One region of the Comamonas sp. HJ-2 genome, then DNA from elsewhere that is predicted to be linked to it. Evidence: predicted binding sites of a transcription regulator. Region 1 holds the regulator's gene; the other holds the start of a gene.
What was found. Region 1 encodes sigma-54, which starts transcription at its own class of promoters, with help from an activator protein. Its sites were predicted from a motif close to TGGCANGNAANCTGCTTT; they were not measured.
Positions count from the first base shown of each region.

Region 2: the regulator sigma-54 is predicted to act here: its motif matches at 3,354-3,371, upstream of hmpA (NO-inducible flavohemoprotein).

Region 1 covers NZ_JBSIFD010000022.1:4,346-19,009, forward strand. Annotated here, with positions in the region: gene ACWGXF_RS17730 (hypothetical protein) at 147-359, opposite strand; gene ACWGXF_RS17735 (hypothetical protein) at 455-814, shown strand; gene ACWGXF_RS17740 (response regulator transcription factor) at 879-1,565, opposite strand; gene ACWGXF_RS17745 (sensor histidine kinase) at 1,578-2,771, opposite strand; gene ACWGXF_RS17750 (LysR family transcriptional regulator) at 3,160-4,095, shown strand; gene ACWGXF_RS17755 (DUF2214 family protein) at 4,180-4,626, shown strand; gene argS (arginine--tRNA ligase) at 5,005-6,714, shown strand; gene ACWGXF_RS17765 (SPOR domain-containing protein) at 6,816-7,517, shown strand; gene ACWGXF_RS17770 (thiol:disulfide interchange protein DsbA/DsbL) at 7,677-8,327, shown strand; gene lptA (lipopolysaccharide transport periplasmic protein LptA) at 8,458-9,114, shown strand; gene lptB (LPS export ABC transporter ATP-binding protein) at 9,111-9,893, shown strand; gene ACWGXF_RS17785 (RNA polymerase factor sigma-54) at 10,039-11,640, shown strand; gene ACWGXF_RS17790 (aspartyl/asparaginyl beta-hydroxylase domain-containing protein) at 11,830-12,750, opposite strand; gene ACWGXF_RS17795 (DUF711 family protein) at 12,886-14,118, opposite strand; gene ACWGXF_RS17800 (tRNA-binding protein) at 14,176-14,514, opposite strand.
Region 2 covers NZ_JBSIFD010000012.1:159,315-164,139, reverse strand. Annotated here, with positions in the region: gene ACWGXF_RS11860 (aminotransferase class V-fold PLP-dependent enzyme) at 27-1,169, shown strand; gene ACWGXF_RS11855 (FKBP-type peptidyl-prolyl cis-trans isomerase) at 1,263-1,673, shown strand; gene norR (nitric oxide reductase transcriptional regulator NorR) at 1,674-3,260, opposite strand; gene hmpA (NO-inducible flavohemoprotein) at 3,420-4,598, shown strand; gene ACWGXF_RS11840 (DUF3297 family protein) at 4,791-4,825, opposite strand, start outside.

The DNA.
Region 1 (14,664 bases):
TCGTTGCCCATCACGGGCAGCATGTGTGGAGACTGTATTTGAATTCTTTGAGTACATAAATAGCCTAAATAGTTCAGAACTCATGATGTTTTTATATGGAGTCCCTGGGGTTTATGCGTTTTACGTACCCAAGGCGCCAGAGTTCGTCAGTTCTGACCGGTATGCGCTGCGGCTGCGGCAGTGACGGGCTCAGCAATAGATGGCAGAGACTGGAGGAGGCGGCGCGAGGTCTCTCCCGAAGCAATAGCTTCAATTGCTTGCCAGGCCTGAGCTGGCGGCAGATTGGACGGTGTTTTACGCGTCTTGTCTTTGCTTTGAAGTAAGTGCGTGCCATCAAATGACAAGGCTTTGTCTGTCATAAGTCGATATCCGCGCTCAGAAATGATTTGTTAATCTTGAAACACATTGAGCATCTTCCGATATCGGCCAGCCAATCTTTACCAAGGAGCTCCTGATGGCGAATCTGAACGAAAGCCTGCAAGATCTGATGACCCTGGATGGCGCCATGTGCGCGGCAGTGGTGGATTACAACAGCGGCATGCTGCTGGGCAGCATAGGTTCCGGCGTGGACCTGGAGCTGGCTGCCGCCGGCAATACCGAAGTGGTGCGCGCCAAGATGAAGACCATGAAGTCCCTGGGTCTGAACGACAGCATCGAAGACATTCTGATCACCCTGGGCAAGCAGTATCACATCCTGCGCCCTGCCGAGAAGATCAACGGCATCTTCATCTACTACGTGCTGGACAACGGCCGTGCCAACCTGGCACTGGCCAGGCGCAAGGTTTCGGATGTGGAGTCCAAGTTCGTCATGTGATTCAGCCGGACTGAAGACACGCAACGGGCCTGGAGGCCCGTTCTTGTTTTTCGCGCCGGATTGATCAGGCCGCGATCAAGGGGGCGCGGAACTGGTAGCCCACTTTCTGCTGGGACTGCAGCGGCACGGCCACGGGCGTCGCCCTTTCGATGCGGCGGCGCAGGCGGTAGATGGTGGCGTGCAGGTTGTTGTCGGACTCGGCTGCGCTGGTATGGGCCAGCAGGCTGCGGATATGGTCGCGGCTGACGGTTTCGCCCTGGGCCTGCAAAAAGCACTCCATCAGCATCAGGTCGGTGGCGCCCAGCTCCACGCTCTGGCCATCGGGGGCGGTCAGCAGACTGCGGCGGCTGTCCAGCTTCCAGGCCGTGGCCGTCCGGGCCGTGGTCATGATGCGCCGGTGCACGGCGCGCACGGCCAGTTCCACCTGCTCGAAGGTCACGGGCTTGGTCAGATACATATCTGCACCGGCGTTGATGACCTCGGCAAATACTTCGGGCCCCAGGCGCCCCGAGACAATCAGCACGCCGGCCTGGCTGCGCTTGCGGATGATGCGCAGCAGCTCGGTGCCAGCCACCCCGGGCAGCATCAGGTCCAGTACATAGAAATCAAAGCGATAGGGTGCGTCGTCGGTCAGCAGGTCGCTGCTGTCGCTGTATGCCGTGACCTCCACGCCCTGGCCGCGCAGATGCTGGGCCAGAAATTCGCAGTACTCGGTGTCGTCGTCGACCAGGGCAAGAGTGGCAGGCAGCATGGGCGGCGGACCTCATTCGGCAAGACCTTGGGGAATGACCAGGCGCATGATCGTGCCATGCGGGCTGTGCGGCAGAGCTTGTACTGTACCTTGGTGCAACTGCAAGACCGAATGCACGATGAACAGGCCCAGGCCGGCCCCGGGGCGGCTGTGGTTGCCGCGCGAGCCTTTTTCGAACAGACGCGGGAGCAGCTCCTCGGAAATGCCGGGGCCCTGGTCCACGACTTCCAGAATCAGCGCCAGCGGCTCGTCGGACTCGGAGATGCGCAGCTGCACCCGGGTATCTGCGGGCGCATAGGCCAGGGCGTTGTTGAGCAGATTGCGAAGCGTCAGCCGCATCAGCGCCGGATGCAGCTGTACGGTGCGTGCCGTGGTCAGCCATTGCACATCGATGCGCGGGCGCAGGTCGGCCGCAATATCGTGCAGCACCAGCTTGATCAAGGTCGGCAGATCGGTTTCGCTGGAGGCTCCGGCCTTGCCGCCAGCGGCCAAAATCGTGCCGGCGGTCAGGGTGTTGTCCAGTGTGCCTATCACCTGCTGCAGCACATGCTCGGCGCGCAGCAAGGCCCTGGCGGCGGGCGCGGCATCGGCCAGATGCAGATCTTCGATGGCCTTGAGCGTGGCCTGCATGGCAGCGGAGGCATTGTTCAGCGGCTGGCGGATTTCATGGGAGAGCAGCTGCAGCATTTCGTTGTGTTCGCTCAGCATGGCCGTGCGCCAGTCCAGCAGGGTACGCAACCTGTCGAGCTCGCCCGCGTCCTGGCGGCTGCTGCGCAGTTGCTCGTGCAAGGCCTGCAACTGCTCGCGCTGGCGTGCAATGACTTCACCACACGCATATTCACGTCCTATGTCGCTGAGCTGCATCAGCACCTCGTGCCGCCCCTGGGCATCGGCTGAGCCGGGCGTGAGCTGTATGCGGCGGTGGTGCTGAGAACCGGAATCACCGGGCCGTATGTCGTCATATTCCTGGTGCAAGCCCTGGGCGGCGGCGGTAAAGCGCGGGCCGTGGACTTGCCAGATCTGGGCTGGCAGCAGACCCTGCAGCGGCTGGCCGATGGGACTTGCGTCCTCTGGCATATCCAGCCATTGGCACCAGGCGGGAGTGGCCATGAGCAGCAGCCCTTCGGCATTCCAGAGCGCACAGCCCTGGCCGGAGCGGCCCAGCAGATCGGCCAGATGGGCGGCAGAAACGGGTGAAAAGCTCATGACGGCGGGCGGCAGCGGATTTGTAAATGTGTTTTGCAAATCATAGGTTTAACGCCTGGCTCTGCCCAAGAGCTCATGGCGCCGGCGAATAAGCGATATTCCTGCCTCAGGGAAAACGGTAAATTTTGATATAAACATATATAAACATCAAAGATTCACTGGCAACTTGTGACTTCTAAGTAAGATATATCGCAATGAAGTCGCATGCGGGACAGGCATGCAGCGCTGATTGATGACTTTTATAGTGATGGCAGTCAGCGCTCTTGTTTAAAGAACTTTCGATAAAAACATTTGAGAAATCAAGACTGCTTGTGCGGTATGTGCTCTTGTATTAATAGTGCACGCTACCGCAGCAGGAGACAACACGGACCAGACAGGAGCAGCGGTCATGGACAAACTCAAGGCATTTGAGTCTTTTGTATCGGTAGCGACCAGGGGCAGCTTGACGGCTGCCGCCAAGGCCGAAGGTGTGGCGCCCGCCATCATGGGGCGCCGTCTGGATGCTTTGGAAGAGCATCTGGGCGTCAAGCTCATGGTGCGCACCACGCGCCGCATCTCGCTGACCCACGAAGGCAGCGCCTTCCTGGAAGATTGCCAGCGCCTGCTCTCCGATGTGTGCAATGCCGAGGCCAGTGTGTCGGCCGGCGGTGTCAAGGCCACGGGCCATCTGCGCATCACGGCGCCTGCCGGTTTCGGGCGCCGCCATGTGGCGCCGCTGGTGCCGCGTTTTCGCGACCTGCACCCCGATGTCACCATCTCGCTGAACCTCAGCGACCGCGTGGTCGATCTGGCGGGCGAGGGCTTCGATTGCGCGGTGCGCGTGGGGGATCTGCCGGACTCGGCCCTGGTCAGCGTGCGCATTGCCGACAACCGCCGCCTGTGCGTGGCCACGCCCGGCTATCTGGAGCGCCGTGGCACGCCCAAGCACCCCAGCGAACTGACCCAGCATGACTGTCTGACGCTGTCGTCCGACGCCTCGCAGACGCGGGGCTGGGCCTTCCGTATCCCGCATCCCGAAAGCGGCACCAGCGAGGTCGTGCACTTCAAGCCGGGTGGCCCGCTGGACTGCTCCGATGGTCAGGTGCTGCACGACTGGTGCCTGGGGGGCTGGGGCATTGCCTGGCGCAGCACCTGGGAGGTGGAGGCCGAGATCGCCGCCGGTCGCCTCGTGCCTGTGCTGGAAGAGTTTGCCGCGCCGCCCAACGGCATCTTCGTGGTCTTCCCCCAGCGCAAGCACATGCCACTGCGCGTGCGCATGTGGATCGACTACCTCAAGCACCACTACAACCAGCCGGACTTCTTTCGTCTTGGCGTGGATATCTGAGCGGGCCTGAAACGGTAGACAATGGACCGGTCGCCGTGGCCTGATACAGGCCGCTGAACCCGTCCTTTTTTCTACTGTGAAGCCATGACCTTTGAAGCTGTTCTTGCCAGCGCACATCTGCTGGCGATCCTGACCCTGGTGGTGTTTCTGACCAGCCAGGCCGCCCTGTGCCGTATGGAATGGATGAATGCCGCCGTGGTGCAGCGCCTGGCCAGGCTGGACATGATTTACGGCATTGCCGCCATCGTCCTGCTGCTGACCGGTATTGCGCGCCTGCTCTGGTGCGTCAAGGGCATGGGGGCCTATACGGCCTCGCCGCTGTTCCATCTCAAGATGACGCTGTTCGTCATCGCCTTTTTGCTTTCGCTCAAGCCCACGCTGACCTTCCGCCGCTGGAAGAAGACGCTGGATGCAAGCGGTCAGCTGCCGCCGCCCGAGGAAATCAAGCAGACCCGCAAATGGGTGATGTGGCAGGGCCATGTGGTGCCGGTGATCGCCGTGGTTGCCATCTTCTGGGCGCGCGGCATGTAATCTGCCCCCAGACCCTACAAAAGACAAAGGCCGCTGCAAAGCGGCCTTTTTCATGTCTGCGGTAGGTGGTCCAGAGGCGCAATATGTGCTTGGGCGTGTAGGTATTGATGCCAGATCCTGGTGGTTGATGTCGCGCTCGCAGGTGTTGCGGTTGAAGGTGTAGCCGGCAAACAGGCTCCACCTGCGGCTGAACTCGCCGCTGAACGTGGGCATGGCCTGCATTCGGGGTTCAAGCGAGAATGACTTCCATTTGCGCAATGACCGGGTGTGGCCGCCGAAACATGCGGATACCGCCCTGCAGCCTGTGAACCGGCCCTGGAACAAGGGTGTGGCGCCAGCGATTCGGCAGGACTTGAATCCGGCACGTAAAATCCCGCGATGCTCTCCGTCAAACAGGAATTGCTCGCAGCCCTGGCTGCTGAGCTCGAAACACTCTCGCCCGGCGCCGGCGCACGCGCTGCGTTTGAAAACCCCAAAGTGGCAGCCCATGGCGATTTCGCCTGCACGGCGGCCATGCAGCTGGCCAAGCCTCTGAAGGCCAACCCGCGCGCCCTGGGCGAGCAGCTCAAGACCGCGCTGGAGGCTACAACCGCCTTCCAGCAGTGGGTGGATGCGATCGAGATCGCGGGTCCGGGCTTTCTCAACATCCGCCTCAAGCCTGCTGCCAAGCAGGAGGTGGTGCGCGAAGTGCTGGCGCAAGCCCAGAAGTTCGGCTACCAGGCCGATCGCGGTGAAAACATCCTCGTCGAGTTCGTCTCCGCCAACCCCACCGGCCCTCTGCATGTGGGCCATGGCCGCCAGGCTGCGATCGGCGACGCCATCAGCAACCTCTATTCCACCCAGGGCTGGAAGGTTCACCGCGAGTTCTATTACAACGACGCGGGCGTGCAGATCGACACCCTGACCAAGAGCACCCAGCTGCGCGCCAAGGGCTTCAAGCCTGGTGACGAATGCTGGCCCACCGACAGCGAAAACCCGCTGGCCAAGAATTTCTACAACGGCGACTACATTGCCGACATCGCCAAGGCTTTCCTGGCCAAGGAAACCATCAAGGCCGATGACCGCGAGTTCACCGCCAACGGCGATGTCGAGGATTACGACAACATCCGCCAGTTCGCCGTGGCCTATCTGCGCAACGAGCAGGACAAGGACCTGCAGGCCTTCAACCTCAAGTTCGACGAGTACTACCTCGAGTCCAGCCTCTATGAAAACGGTCATGTCGAGGCGACGGTCAACCGCCTGATCGCCAACGGCAAGACTTATGAGCAGGACGGCGCGCTGTGGCTCAGGTCCACCGACTACGGCGACGACAAAGACCGCGTGATGCGCAAGACTGACGGCGGCTACACCTACTTTGTGCCCGATGTGGCCTATCACATCCAGAAGTTCAAGCGCGGCTTCACCAAGGTGGTGAACATTCAGGGTACGGACCACCACGGCACCATTGCCCGCGTGCGCGCCGGCCTGCAGGCTGCCGATGTGGGCATCCCCGAGGGCTACCCCGACTACGTGCTGCACACCATGGTGCGCGTGGTGCGCAACGGCGAAGAGGTCAAGATCAGCAAGCGCGCCGGCTCCTACGTCACGCTGCGCGATCTGATCGAGTGGACCAGCAAGGATGCCGTGCGCTTCTTCCTGCTCTCGCGCAAGCCCGACACCGAGTACACCTTCGACGTGGATCTGGCCGTGGCCCAGAACAACGACAACCCCGTGTACTACGTGCAGTATGCCCATGCGCGCATCCAGTCCGTGCTGCGTGCCTGGCAGGAGGCCGGTGGTGCAGGCCTGGCGGCACTCAAGGATGTGGACCTGTCCGCTCTGGAAGGCCCGCAGGCCCAGGCGCTGATGCTGCTGCTGGCCAAGTACCCCGAGATGCTGACTGCTGCTGCCGAAGGCAACGCACCGCACGACGTGACCTTCTATCTGCGCGATCTGGCCTCCAGCTATCACAGCTACTACGACGCAGAGCGCATTCTGGTGGACGACGAAAAGGTCAAGCTCGCACGTCTGGCCCTGGTCGCTGCCACGGCCCAGGTGTTGCACAATGGTCTGGCGGTGCTGGGTGTGAGCGCACCCGAGCGCATGTAATCCCAGTTTCCTGTCCATCGATCACCTTGCCGGCCTTGCCTGTCAGGGGTCGATGGATCTGAGAATGGAATAACTGAAGCAGAAAGCGTTAAGCGACTGATATGAAGAACCAGCAACGCGGTGGAACCATTCTGGGGCTTATCTTTGGCATGGTCATCGGTCTGGCTGCGGCCCTGGCCGTGGCCATCTATGTGACCAAGGTGCCGGTGCCCTTCCTCAACAAGGGTGGAAACAACACTCAGCGCGATGCGGCCGAGGCCGAGCGCAACAAGAACTGGGACCCCAACGCACCGCTGCAGAGCCGCCAGCCTGCACCGCCCCCGGTGACACCACCAGTTCCTCCGAGCGACGTGACGGTGTCGCCGCCCACGCCTGCGGTACAACCTACTGCAACCGGCGGAGTCACCACGCCGCCGCCCTCTACGCCGGAGAAGCCTGCCAAGCCTGCATCGGGTGATCCGCTGGGTGATCTGGTCAAGGAGCGCTCCGCCGCCGCCGACAAGGCAGACAAGGCGCGTGCAGACAAGGAAAAGGCGGCCGCGCAAACGGCATCTTCTTCGGACTCTGCGTTCAACTACTTTGTGCAGGCCGGTGCTTTCCGCGGCCAGAGCGAAGCGGAAGCGCAGCGTGCCAAGCTGGCCATGCTGGGCTGGGAGTCGCGCATCAGCGAGCGTGAGCAGAACGGCATCACCGTTTTCCGCGTGCGCGTGGGGCCGTTCAGCAAGCGTGACGACGCCGAGCAGCTCAAGGGCAAGCTCGACGGTGCGGGCGTGGACTCGACTCTGGTGCGCGCGGCCAGATAACAAGACCCCTGAGGCGCTGCGCGCCGGGGACTGCAGCGTAGCTGCGGGGCGGCCCTTGCTTGAGGCCTCTGGCTTGTGCCATTGGTAGTTTTGACAAAGCTGAACTTTTTTGGGCCTGTTGGCTCTGATACTGCAGACCTGATACAGGAGTTTGTTTAGATGAAACGTCGCGAATTCTCTCTGGCTGCCTCGGCAGCTGCTGCCGGTGCCCTGAGTCTGGGTGCCTCCTCCAGCTGGGCCCAGGGCGCTGCGCCCAAGGAAGGCAAGGACTACATCAAGCTGGGCAAGCCCGCCAGCGTGAGCGCGCCGGCCGGCAAGGTCGAGGTGGTCGAGTTCTTCTGGTACAGCTGCCCGCATTGCAATGCCTTCGAGCCCCAGTTCGAAGCCTGGGCAAAGAGCCAGCCTGCCGATGTGGCGGTGCGCCGCGTGCCCGTGGCCTTCAATGCCTCTTTCGTGCCTCAGCAAAAGCTGTACTACGCTCTGGAGGGCATGAACCTGCTGCCCCAGCTGCACGCCAAGGTGTTCCGCACCATCCACGTGGATCGCAATCTGCTCAAGACCGACGACGCCATCTTTGACTGGGTCGGCAAGCAGGGCGTGGATCTGGCCAAGTTCAAGGAGGTCTACAACTCCTTCACCGTGGCCAATCAGGCGCGCAAGGCCGCTCAGCTGCAAAACGAATATGACGTGGAAGGCGTGCCCGCCATGGGTGTGGCCGGCCGCTACTACACGGACGGCACCAAGGCCGGCAATATGGACAATGTGCTGCGCGTGGTCAATGCGCTGGTCGCCTCCAGTCGCAAGGCCTGAGATCAGCCAGCAGACGTCAGTGACGTTTGACGCCCAACAAGCCCGCCGCCGTGCGGGCTTTTTTGTGGGTGTTTTTTACGCAAGTTGCAAAAAGGGAATGACTACAATGGATGCAAGAAACGTGCCTTCCATGAAAAAAACACTCCTACCTCTTGCGCTGGCCTGCGCCCTGGCAGCAGCGACCGGCATTGTCCATGCCGAAAAAGCCGACAGCGCCAAGCCCATGAATATCGAGGCGGATGCGTTGCGTCATGACGAGCTGCAGCAGACCAGTGTCTTTACTGGCAATGTGGTGATGACCAAGGGCTCCATCGTGCTGCGCGGTGCTCAGCTCGATGTGCGGCAGGACGCCGAGGGCTATCAGTACGGTGTGATCAAGGCCGAGGCCGGCAAGCGAGCGTTCTTCCGTCAGAAGCGCGATACCGTGGCCGGTCAGCCCGAGGAGTTCATCGAGGGCGAAGGCGAAGTCATCGAGTACGACGGCAAGGCCGATATCGTCAAGTTCATCCGTCGTGGCGAGATGCGCCGCTACCGTGGCGGTCAGCTCAGCGATCAGGTCACGGGCTCCATCATCGTCTACAACAACATCACCGACGTCTATACCGTCGATGGCCAGAAGACCAGCGGCGGCCTGCCGAGCTCCTCCGTGGGACAGGGTGGCCGTGTGCGCGCCATCATGGCGCCCAAGGACGGCACGCCGGGAGCACAGCCCAAGCCTGCAACACCTGCCACGCAGCTGCGCCAGAGCATGACGCTGGGCGGTGAGAAAGCCGACGAGAAGAAATGAGCGAGCCGACTTTCTCCAGCAGCCGCAGCGGCGAGTCCGACAGCCGCCTGGAGGCCAAGCATCTGGCCAAGTCCTACGGCAGCCGCAAGGTGGTCAAGGATGTGTCCCTGTCCGTGCAAAAAGGCGAGGTGGTCGGTTTGCTCGGCCCCAACGGTGCAGGCAAGACCACATCGTTCTACATGATCGTGGGCCTGGTGCGCAGCGACGGCGGCGAGATCTTCATCGACGGCCAGCCGGTGGGCGGCATGCCGATTCACCAGCGTTCGCGCCTGGGCCTGTCCTATCTGCCTCAGGAAGCCTCCATCTTTCGCAAGCTCAGCGTGGAAGACAATGTGCGCGCCGTGCTGGAGCTGCAAAAGGACGAGCAGGGCAAGACGCTGACGCGCGACGAGATCGAAAAGCGCCTCACGGGCCTGCTGCAGGAGCTGCGCGTGGAGCATCTGCGCCAGTCGCCGGCGCTGGCGCTGTCCGGCGGTGAGCGCCGTCGCGTGGAAATTGCCCGCGCCCTGGCCACGCAACCGCGCTTCATTCTGCTTGACGAGCCGTTTGCCGGCATCGACCCGATCGCGGTGATCGAGATCCAGCGCATCATCGGCTTCCTCAAGGAGCGCGGCATCGGCGTGCTGATCACCGACCACAATGTGCGCGAGACGCTCGGCATCTGCGACCACGCCTTCATCATCAGCGACGGCCATGTGCTGGCCGAAGGCACGCCCGAGGAGATCGTGGAGAACGCCGATGTGCGCCGCGTCTATCTGGGCGAACATTTCAGAATGTGATGACCCCCACGCTCCCTCACTTTGTGTGGTCGCTGTCCCCGGAAGGGGCCCTGACCGGCTGCGCCGGGGTTTGCCCTGGGGCGGCCCGGCGGCAAGTCCATAGCACTGCGCGCGTTTGCGATGATTGTCTGGGAGCCGCGCCTCGATGAAGCCAGGTCTCTCGCTACGCGTTTCGCAGCATTTATCGCTTACGCCGCAGCTGCAGCAATCCATTCAGCTGCTGCAGCTCTCCACCCTGGAGCTGGCGCAGGAAGTCGAGCAGATGCTGGTCGACAACCCTTTTCTGGAACGTGCGGGCGATGAGGCAGAAACTGCGGGGGATGCTCCTGTAGATGTAGCTGCTAGCGCCAGTGAATACAGCACTTCAGATGGTATTCATGCTGAAAGAGATGCATCGCAAGCGCAACAAGCTACTGAAACGGTAGCGGAGACATCAAACCCCGAAACCCCGGAAACGCTGAACTGGGAGGCCGACGGCATGGACGGCCAGGACGGGGAATGGGGCGGCGAATCCAGCAGCGAGTGGGATACGCCCTCGGCCAGCAGCTCCACGCGCAACCGCGACGGCGATGACGAAACCGATGCCATCGATCTGGCGCGCGAGCACCAGAGCCTGACCGACTTTCTGCACCGTCAGGCGCTGAGCCTGCATCTTGGTGCGGCGGACATGGCTGCACTGCGCTTTCTCATCGAGTCGCTCAGCGACGACGGCTATCTCGAGGATTCCCTGCAGGAGTTGGCGCAGAGCCTGGCTGGCGACGACTTGGAGGAGCGCGAGGAGCTGGAGCAGCACTTTGCCATTGCGCTGAAGCTGCTGCAAAGCCTGGAGCCCGTGGGTGTGGGCGCGCGCGATCTGGCCGAGTGCCTGCAGCTGCAGCTGCGCGATCTGATCCGCACGGCCGAGGACGAGGGCACGACCGAGGCGCATATGAGCCGGCTGCTGCTGGCGCAGGCCATCTGTGCCCAGCCCATGGACCTGCTGGCGCGGCGCGATCTGCGCAAGCTCACCAGCCTGTGCGGTGCGCGAGAGGAGCAACTGCGCGAAGCCATGGCCCTGATCGCCAGGCTGGAGCCGCGTCCGGGGCGCCGCTTTGTCGACGTGGAACGCCATATCGTGGTGCCCGATGTCATCGTGCGCCCGGTGCGGTCCGGCTCGGGCCGGGTGGACTTCTCCGTGCAGCTCAACCCCGAGGTCATGCCGCGTCTGCGCGTGCACGACATCTATGCCAGCGTGCTGCGCCGCCACAAGAACAGCGACGGCCATGCGGCGCTGCAGCAGCAACTGCAGGAGGCGCGCTGGTTCATCAAGAACATCCAGCAGCGCTTCGACACCATCTTGCGTGTTTCCGAAGCCATCGTGGAGCGGCAGAAGAACTTCTTTGTGCATGGCGAGCTGGCCATGCGCCCGCTGGTGCTGCGCGATATCGCCGACACCCTGGGCCTGCACGAGTCCACCATCAGCCGCGTGACCACGGCCAAGTACATGGCCACGCCCCAGGGTACCTTCGAGCTCAAGTATTTCTTCGGTTCGGGCCTGGGCACGGAAACCGGCGGCAGTGCTTCCAGCACGGCCGTGCGTGCGCTGATCAAGCAGTTTGTCGATGCCGAAGATGCCAGAAAGCCGCTGTCGGACGCCAAGCTGGCCGATATGCTCAAGGAGCAGGGCATCGAGTGCGCGCGCCGCACCGTCGCCAAATACCGCGAGCAGCTCAAGATACCGACGACCACGCTGCGCAAGGCGCTGTAGGGCACCGCAGAAACAAGAAAGCCGCTGATGCATCGCACAGCGGCTTTCTTGTTCTGTATTTAGGGCGGGAGCCTTGATAAGGCATTCCTCAAGCAAGGGGCAGCGAGCAAGAGCCGCCCTTGCGGCGATGCTGCCGTCCCCCTTGGGGGCGCCCGGCCAGGGGAAGGCGCGTAGCGCCTCAGGGGGTTATCAAGAAACCAACCACCAGATAAACCAGACCAGCACGCCGATCATCAGGCCGAACTTGAGGATCTTGTAGAAGGTCGGATTCCAGTCGCGGAAGGCACGGCGGTACTTGCCCGCATAGAACGAGATCTTGAACAGCTTGCTGATCATGCCGCGCGGATCGCCCTCGTTGTTGGGCGAGCTGGCGGCGGCCACCACGTTCTTGCCCAGCCAGTGATTGAGCCACTGGGCAAAGCCATTGGTCATGGGGCGCTCCACATCGCAGAACAGCACGATGCGATTGCCTTCCGAGCGGTTCTCGGCCCAGTGCATAAAGGTCTCGTCGAAGATCACGCCTTCGCCTTCGCGCCAGCTATAGGGCTGGCCGTCGACCTCGATCATGCAGCGGTCGTCGTTGGGCGCCAGCACGGCCAGGTGATAGCGCAGCGAGCCCGCATAGGGGTCGCGGTGCAGATTGAGCTTGGCGCCGGGCGGCAGCTCGGCAAACATGGCGGCCTTGACGCTGGGAATCGATTTCACCAGGGCCGTGGTCTTGGGGCACAACTCCATGGCCGAAGGGTGGGCGTCGCCGTACCACTTGAGGTAGAAGCGCTTCCAGCCGGTCTTGAAGAAGGAGTTGAAGCCTGCGTCGTCGTTGTTGGCTGCGGCCTTGATCTGCATGTTCTTTTGCAGATTGACGGCTTCCTCGCGGATCTCGCGCCAGTTGGCCTGCAGCGGCGCCAGCTCGGGGAAGGTGCTGGTGGGCAGATAGGGCGTGCGCGGCACCTTGCTGAACATCAGCATGAAGACGTTGAACGGCGCTGTGAACGTGGAGTGGTCAAACAATTGCTTGACCACCTTGTGGCGCACCTTGCCGCGCAGATGCATGTACAGCCCGCAGCCAAAGAAGAGCAGCACCAGTGCCAGAACGATAATTTTTGCCATAAGGACCAATTTTACCGGGGGCACCCCGGCGGCCACCATGGGGGCAGGTCAAACAGAACCGGGGTAGGGGAATATCAAAAGCAATAGCTGCCGGCGCTTGACGGCCAAGCGCAGCAGCCGGTCGGGATCAGATACTCAAGGCAGGGCCAGCACGGCGCAGTTGCAAAGGTCGGCGCTCTCGAAGGCTGTTCTGTCGCCGGCTTTGAGGCCCGGTACGGGGAACAGGCGCACCGTCAGCGGCTTGTTGAGGCGAAACGCCATGGTGCCTGTATCGCGCATGACGGCGGCGATCTGCTCGGCGCTGCTGTCGCCCGGCACCGGCACGGTATCGAGGCCGATGCCGCAGACGCTGCTGTAGGTCAGCAGGGCGCGGATATCGAACTCGTCATTCAGACTGGCCTGGGCCAGGCCTTGGTCCTCGGTCACGGCCAGCATCAGGCCGCTGAAACCGATCTGTGTCACGCCGTTGACCGATTTGAAGACGCGGGTCAGCAGGGCCGAGGCTTCCACCGTGCCGCTGGCGCCGAAACAGGGCACGCCCAGCAGTTGGTAGACATCGACCATGGAGGCGCAGGATTTGGACGGCGCGGCCGAGGTGTCCATGCCCGCGATATGCCAGCCCTCGGCCAGTTTCACGCCGTCGGCACAGCGCTGGATGGCAGTGGCATGCTCGTTCAGGGCCTGGCTCAGGCGCTCGAATGCGAGCCTGAACCACGCCGCGTGATCGAGCTGCAGGCGCTGCTGCTGCAGCTTCTGCAGTTCCGCCACCATGAGGTCTGGCGTTTCCAGACCCAGCACCAGGGCGCCGTGGTGCTGGCCGCGGTGGTAGCTGGCCGGGAAATAGGGAATGCCGGGCGCGCAGTTGAAGTTGACCGTGAAGTTGAAATTGCCTTCGCCGCGCGGCGTGGTGCACGCGATCTGCTGAATTGCCTGCACGCTGCTGGCCAGCAAGCCGGTCTGCAGAAAGCCATGTTCATCCAGATCGATATTCACGCAGGCGTTGCACAGGTCGCCATAGGCGGCAATCAGCTGCGGCAGCAGGGCCACTTCCTGCGCATTGCGCGCCTCGCCCACGGCAAAGCGGATGCGGCGTTTGCCGGTGTTGATGGCCTTGAGCGTTTCGGCAATGCGCTGCAGGCCGGCAAGGGCGCTGTCTATGCCGCTGACGTCCAGGTATTCTCCGTACGGGTTACTCACAATGCGGATGGACTGCACCTGATAGCCCTGGGCCTCGATGGCATCGGCCACGGCATCGCATTGCTGCTTGGCCTGGGTCAGGCCGGCCTGCCACTGTGCCTCATCGGCGCTCAGGTTGACAAAGGCGGTGACGGTGCGCACGCGCACCAGCGGGTTGAAGCTGATATTCATAGCAGTATCCGTAGGCGGGAGAATGGCTGGCGGCCATTTTGCCTCTGAATACGCCGATCACAGCAGGCGCGTGCCCAGCGGCACCTGCTTGTCGGGCACGCACAGGGCCACAGCTCCCGTGGCATCGTGAAAACCGGTCACAAGACATTCGCTCATCAAGGGACCAATCTGCTTCTTCGGAAAGTTGACCACGGCCACCACCAGCCGTCCTATCAGCTCCTCGGGCCGGTAGTGTGCCGTGATCTGCGCGCTGGACTTGCGCTGGCCCAGCTCGGGACCCAGGTCCACCAGCAGCTTGTAGGCGGGTTTGCGGGCCTCGGCAAATACCTCGGCCTGCAGCACGCGGCCCACGCGCAGCTCCACCTTCATAAAGTCGTTCCAGCTGATTTCTTCCATGTCGTCATTGCTCCTTGGCCTGGCATCATGCCTTGGGTCCTGCGAGCATCTGTAGAGCAACGCTTGTCGTGCGCGGGCACCGGAAAAGGCCTAGCGCGTATGCTTATGCCCTGTAAAGCGCACAACAGGCTCCCGTGAGCGTCCGGCGCC
Region 2 (4,825 bases), on a different contig from region 1:
CCAGTATTTGCGATTGGAGATATCCCATGCCCGGACTTTTGCCCGACGTCGATCCCGATGGCCTGCTCGAATTTTCGGTGGTCTACACCGATAGAGCGCTCAACCACATGTCCAGGAAGTTCGTGGGCGTGATGCAGGACATCCTGGGCATGCTCAAGGACGTCTATCACGCCAACACGGCCGTGCTGATTCCCGGCAGCGGCACCTTCGGCATGGAAGCCGTGGCGCGCCAGTTCGCCAACCGCGAGCGGGTGCTGATCGTGCGCAACGGCTGGTTCAGCTACCGCTGGACGCAGATCTTCGATGCCGATGCGGGCCTGGGCGGCGGCTCCGTGGTCTGCAAGGCGCGCAAGCAGGGCGAGGGCAGCCAGGATCCCTGGGCGCCATGTCCGGCGGAGGATGTGGCCGAGACCATTCGCGTGGAGCGTCCCAAAGTGGTGTTTGCCCCGCACGTGGAGACGGCCAGCGGCATCATGCTGCCCGATGAATACCTGCGCACCGTCGCCGATGCCGCGCACGAGGTTGGCGCGCTGTTCGTGCTGGACTGCGTGGCATCCGGTGCCATGTGGGTCGATATGGAAAAAACCGGCGTGGACGTGCTGATCTCGGCGCCGCAAAAGGGCTGGAGCAGCTCGCCTTGCTGCGCCATGGTCATGCTCTCGGCGCGCGCCCGCGAGGCCATAGAGCATACGCAGAGCTCCAGCTTCTCCTGCGACCTGAAGAAGTGGATGCAGATTGCCGAAGGCTACGAAAAAGGCCAGCACGCCTATCACACCACCATGCCCACGGATGCGTTGCTGCGTTTGCGTGACGTGATGCTGGAGACGCGCGAATACGGCTTTGCCAAGGTGCGCGAAGAACAGATGGAACTGGGTCGCAAGGTGCGCGAGCTGCTGCAGTTGCGCGGCTTTCCCAGCGTCGCCGCAGAGGGCTACAAGGCCCCTGGCGTGGTCGTGAGCTACACCACTGACGCGGAAATCCAGAGCGGCCGCGCCTTCCTCAAGGTGGGCCTGCAGACCGCCTCTGGCGTTCCGCTGCAATGCGATGAAGGCCCGGACTTCCAGACCTTCCGCATCGGCCTGTTCGGCCTGGACAAATGGCATGACTCGGATCGCTCCGTGGCGCATCTGTCCAAGGCTCTGGACGATATCGGCATTGCCCGGATCTGAGAGGCTGCGGCTGGCGGTATAGCTGCCATGACATTTTTTCGACCCGACTTCGTAATAAAGTCGGGTTTTGTTTATTTACTCAGCGCATCCGATATGAAAAAAGCAATCTCCGTGATCGGGTTTGTATTTGCTCTGGGCGCTGGCGCAGTGGTTCATGCTGCGCCGGTCACTACCGCCAGCGGGCTGATCTATGAAAGCCAGGTCGAAGGCAGCGGGCCCAGTCCCAAGGCGACGGACACCGTCAAGGTGCACTACCGCGGCTACTTCCCCGATACCGGCAAGGAGTTCGACAGCTCCTATGCACGCAAGCAGCCCATCGAGTTCCCGCTCAATGGCGTGATTCCCTGCTGGACCGAGGGCGTGCAGAAGATGAAAGTGGGTGGCAAGGCCAAGCTGACATGTCCTCCCGGCATAGCCTATGGCAGCCGTGGTGCAGGCCGTGCCGTTCCCCCCAATGCCACGCTGAACTTCGATGTGGAGCTGCTGGGCATCCAGGGCCGCTGATCAAGGCCTGTCGATCTCAAGCCGCTTGGCCAGGCGCTGCAGATTGGCTCGATCGAGCTGCAGCTCGCGCGCTGCGGCGGCCCAACTGCCCCGGTGGCGGGCCAGGCTGGAGCTGACCAGCTGGCGCTCATAGGCGCTGACGGTGGCGCGCAGACCGGCCTCGGGCGCAGCCGCTGCGGTGGCCGGGTCCATGGATGCTGTGGCCTGTGCGGCGGCAGGCGCCTCGGCCCGCTCCCAGAGATCGGCAAGTCCCAGGGTCACGATGCGCAGCCTGGTTCCTGCGCGGCTGGCGCTGCCGTCATTGCGGCTCAGGGCCCTGAGCACGGCGCGGCTGATGCAGTGCTCGAGTTCGCGCACATTGCCGGGCCAGCTGCGATTGAGCAGGGCCGCCTGTGCGGCCGCATCCAGGCGCAGGCCGCCGAGCCTGAGTCTGGATCGATTCTCCTCGAGGAAATAGCCCGCCAGCTGCAGCACGTCGCTGTCGCGCTCGCGCAGCGGCGGTACGGCGAGCGGATAGACATTGAGGCGGTGATAGAAGTCCGCGCGCATGCGCCCGGCGCCGACTTCCGCAGCCAGGTCGCGGTTGGTGGCGGCGATCACGCGCACATCCACATGGTGCTCCCGGTCCGAGCCCAGGCGCTGCAGCTGGCCGCTTTGCAGCACGCGCAGCAGCTTGGCCTGCACGGGCAGCGAGAGTTCGCCGACCTCGTCTAGGAACAGCGTGCCCTGATGCGCCTGCTCGAACTTGCCGCTGCGTTCGGTCAGTGCTCCCGTGAAGGCCCCGCGCACATGGCCGAACAGCTCGCTCTCGACCAGGTTGTCGGGCAGGGCCGCGCAGTTGATGCTGATCATGGGCTTGTCGGCACGGCCCGACTGCGCATGCACTGCCTGGGCCACCAGTTCCTTGCCGGTGCCGGTTTCGCCGGTGACGAGCACGCAAAGATCGCTGGCGGCAACCAGGGCAATGTCTTTCTGCAACTGGCGTATGACAGGGCTTGCGCCCTGCAGTCCGCGCTCCTGCGGCGCGGCCGCTCTGGCCGAGCCGGTGGCGCCGCGCGCGAGCTGGGACAGCTGGTGCACGCGCTCGGCCGTGGCCACGGTGGCTGCGGCCAGATTGCTGAAGGCCTGCAGCATGGCCAGCGCCGCGGGGTCGGCGAACCGGCCCGGCTCCAGTGCGTCCAGCGTCAGCAGACCCCAGGGCAGGCCGCCCAGCTGCAGCACGCAGCCCATGCAGTCATGCACATGCAGCTCGCTGATGGCCTGGCCTTTGTGCGCCACCAGCCCGTCATAGGGATCGGGCAGGGGACTGTCGGGTTCGAAGCGCATGGCCTGGCCGGCCGCCAGCAACTGGGCAAAGCGCGGATGCTCGCCCAGGCGAAAGCGCCGGCCCAGCGTGTCCGGCATCAAGCCGTCGATCGCCATGGGGCGCAGCCATTCGCCTTCGAGCTTCAGCAGGGCTACGGCATCGGCGGGCAACAGATTGCGCAGTGCGGCAAGCAGACGGCGCAGACGTTCGCGCTCGGACAGGTCCTGGGCCAGATCGGCGATCAGCGGGCTGACGGCGTTGAGAATGTGAGATGTTGTCATAACGACATCGGATGGTGTCAATAAGACAGCAATTGATAGATGTCATATTGACGCATGTTTTTGCAAGCCATTGTTCTGCAATGGTCTTGTTGCTGGCACGCCGTTTGCATTTATCCGCTCAAGCCTTGCAGCTGGCAAGGCAGCAACCAGGAGATTTGCATGCTTACCGAACGTCAACGCGAGATCGTCAAGGCCACCGTACCGCTGCTGGAAACCGGCGGCGAGGCCCTGATCACGCATTTCTACCAGACCATGCTGGGTGAGTATCCCGAGGTGCGCCCGCTGTTCAACCAGGCGCACCAGCAAAGCGGTGCTCAGCCGCGAGCATTGGCACATAGCGTGCTGATGTATGCCAAGAACATCGACCGACTGGAAAACCTGGGCAATCTGCCTGCGCAAATCATCAACAAGCATGTGGCGCTGCAGGTACAGGCCGAGCATTACCCCATCGTCGGTGCCTGCCTGCTGCGCGCCATTCGCGAGGTGCTGGGGGCAGAGATCGCCACGGATGAGGTGATCGCCGCCTGGGCCGCCGCCTATCAGCAGCTGGCCGATATCCTGATCGGTGCGGAGCGCGCGGTGTACGAGCAGACTGCGGCAACCGACGGCGGCTGGCGTGGTGCGCGTGCCTTCAAGCTGGTGCGCAAAGAGGCCGAAAGCGCCGAGATCACGTCCTTCTATCTGGAACCCGTGGACGGCGGCGCGGTGATTGCCCATCAGCCAGGCCAGTACATCGGCCTGCGTGTGGTGGTCGACGGCCTGGAGCAGCGCCGCAACTACTCGCTGTCGGCGCCTGCCAACGGCAAGAGCTATCGCATCAGCGTCAAGCGCGAGGCCGGCGGCAAGGTCTCCAACCATTTGCACGACCAGCTGCACGTGGGCGATACGCTGGAGCTGTTCCCGCCTGCCGGCCATTTCACCTTGCAGGCCAATGCCAAGCCCCTGGTGCTGATCAGCGGCGGTGTGGGCATCACGCCCACGTTGCCCATGCTGCAGGCCGCGCTGCCCACGGGGCGCGAGATCACCTTCATCCACTGCGCGCGCGATCGCGGCGTGCATGCCTTCCGCGAGAAGATCGATGCGCTGGCTAGCAGCCACGAGCAGCTCACGCGCCGCTATTGCTACGACCAGGCGGATGCGGGCGACGAGGTCGATGCCCAGGGCCTGCTGAGCACTGACCGACTGGCCCAGTGGCTGCCCGAGTCGCGCGATGCCGATGTCTACTTCCTGGGCCCGCGCGGCTTCATGCGCAGTGTCAAGCAGTCGCTGCGCGAGCTGGGCGTGCCCGAGGCCCAGGTGCACTACGAGTTCTTCGGTCCTGCGGAAGCGCTGGCTTGATCATCTGAACGTCTGAGCGCTCATTAAAAAAGAGCTGTCTGCGCTTGTTTTTAATGGATTTTTTGCTGAAAGCATCCAAGACCCATGTAAATACAGCGCAAGCAGCTCTCTTTATTGAGGCAGCGATTTGGCTAATTGCTCTTTGAATTAGGCGATTGCCAAGTGAGAGACATCGAGCAAGAGCCTCAGGGGTCAACGGTAATACGCTTCGACCGTACCCTTGAGCT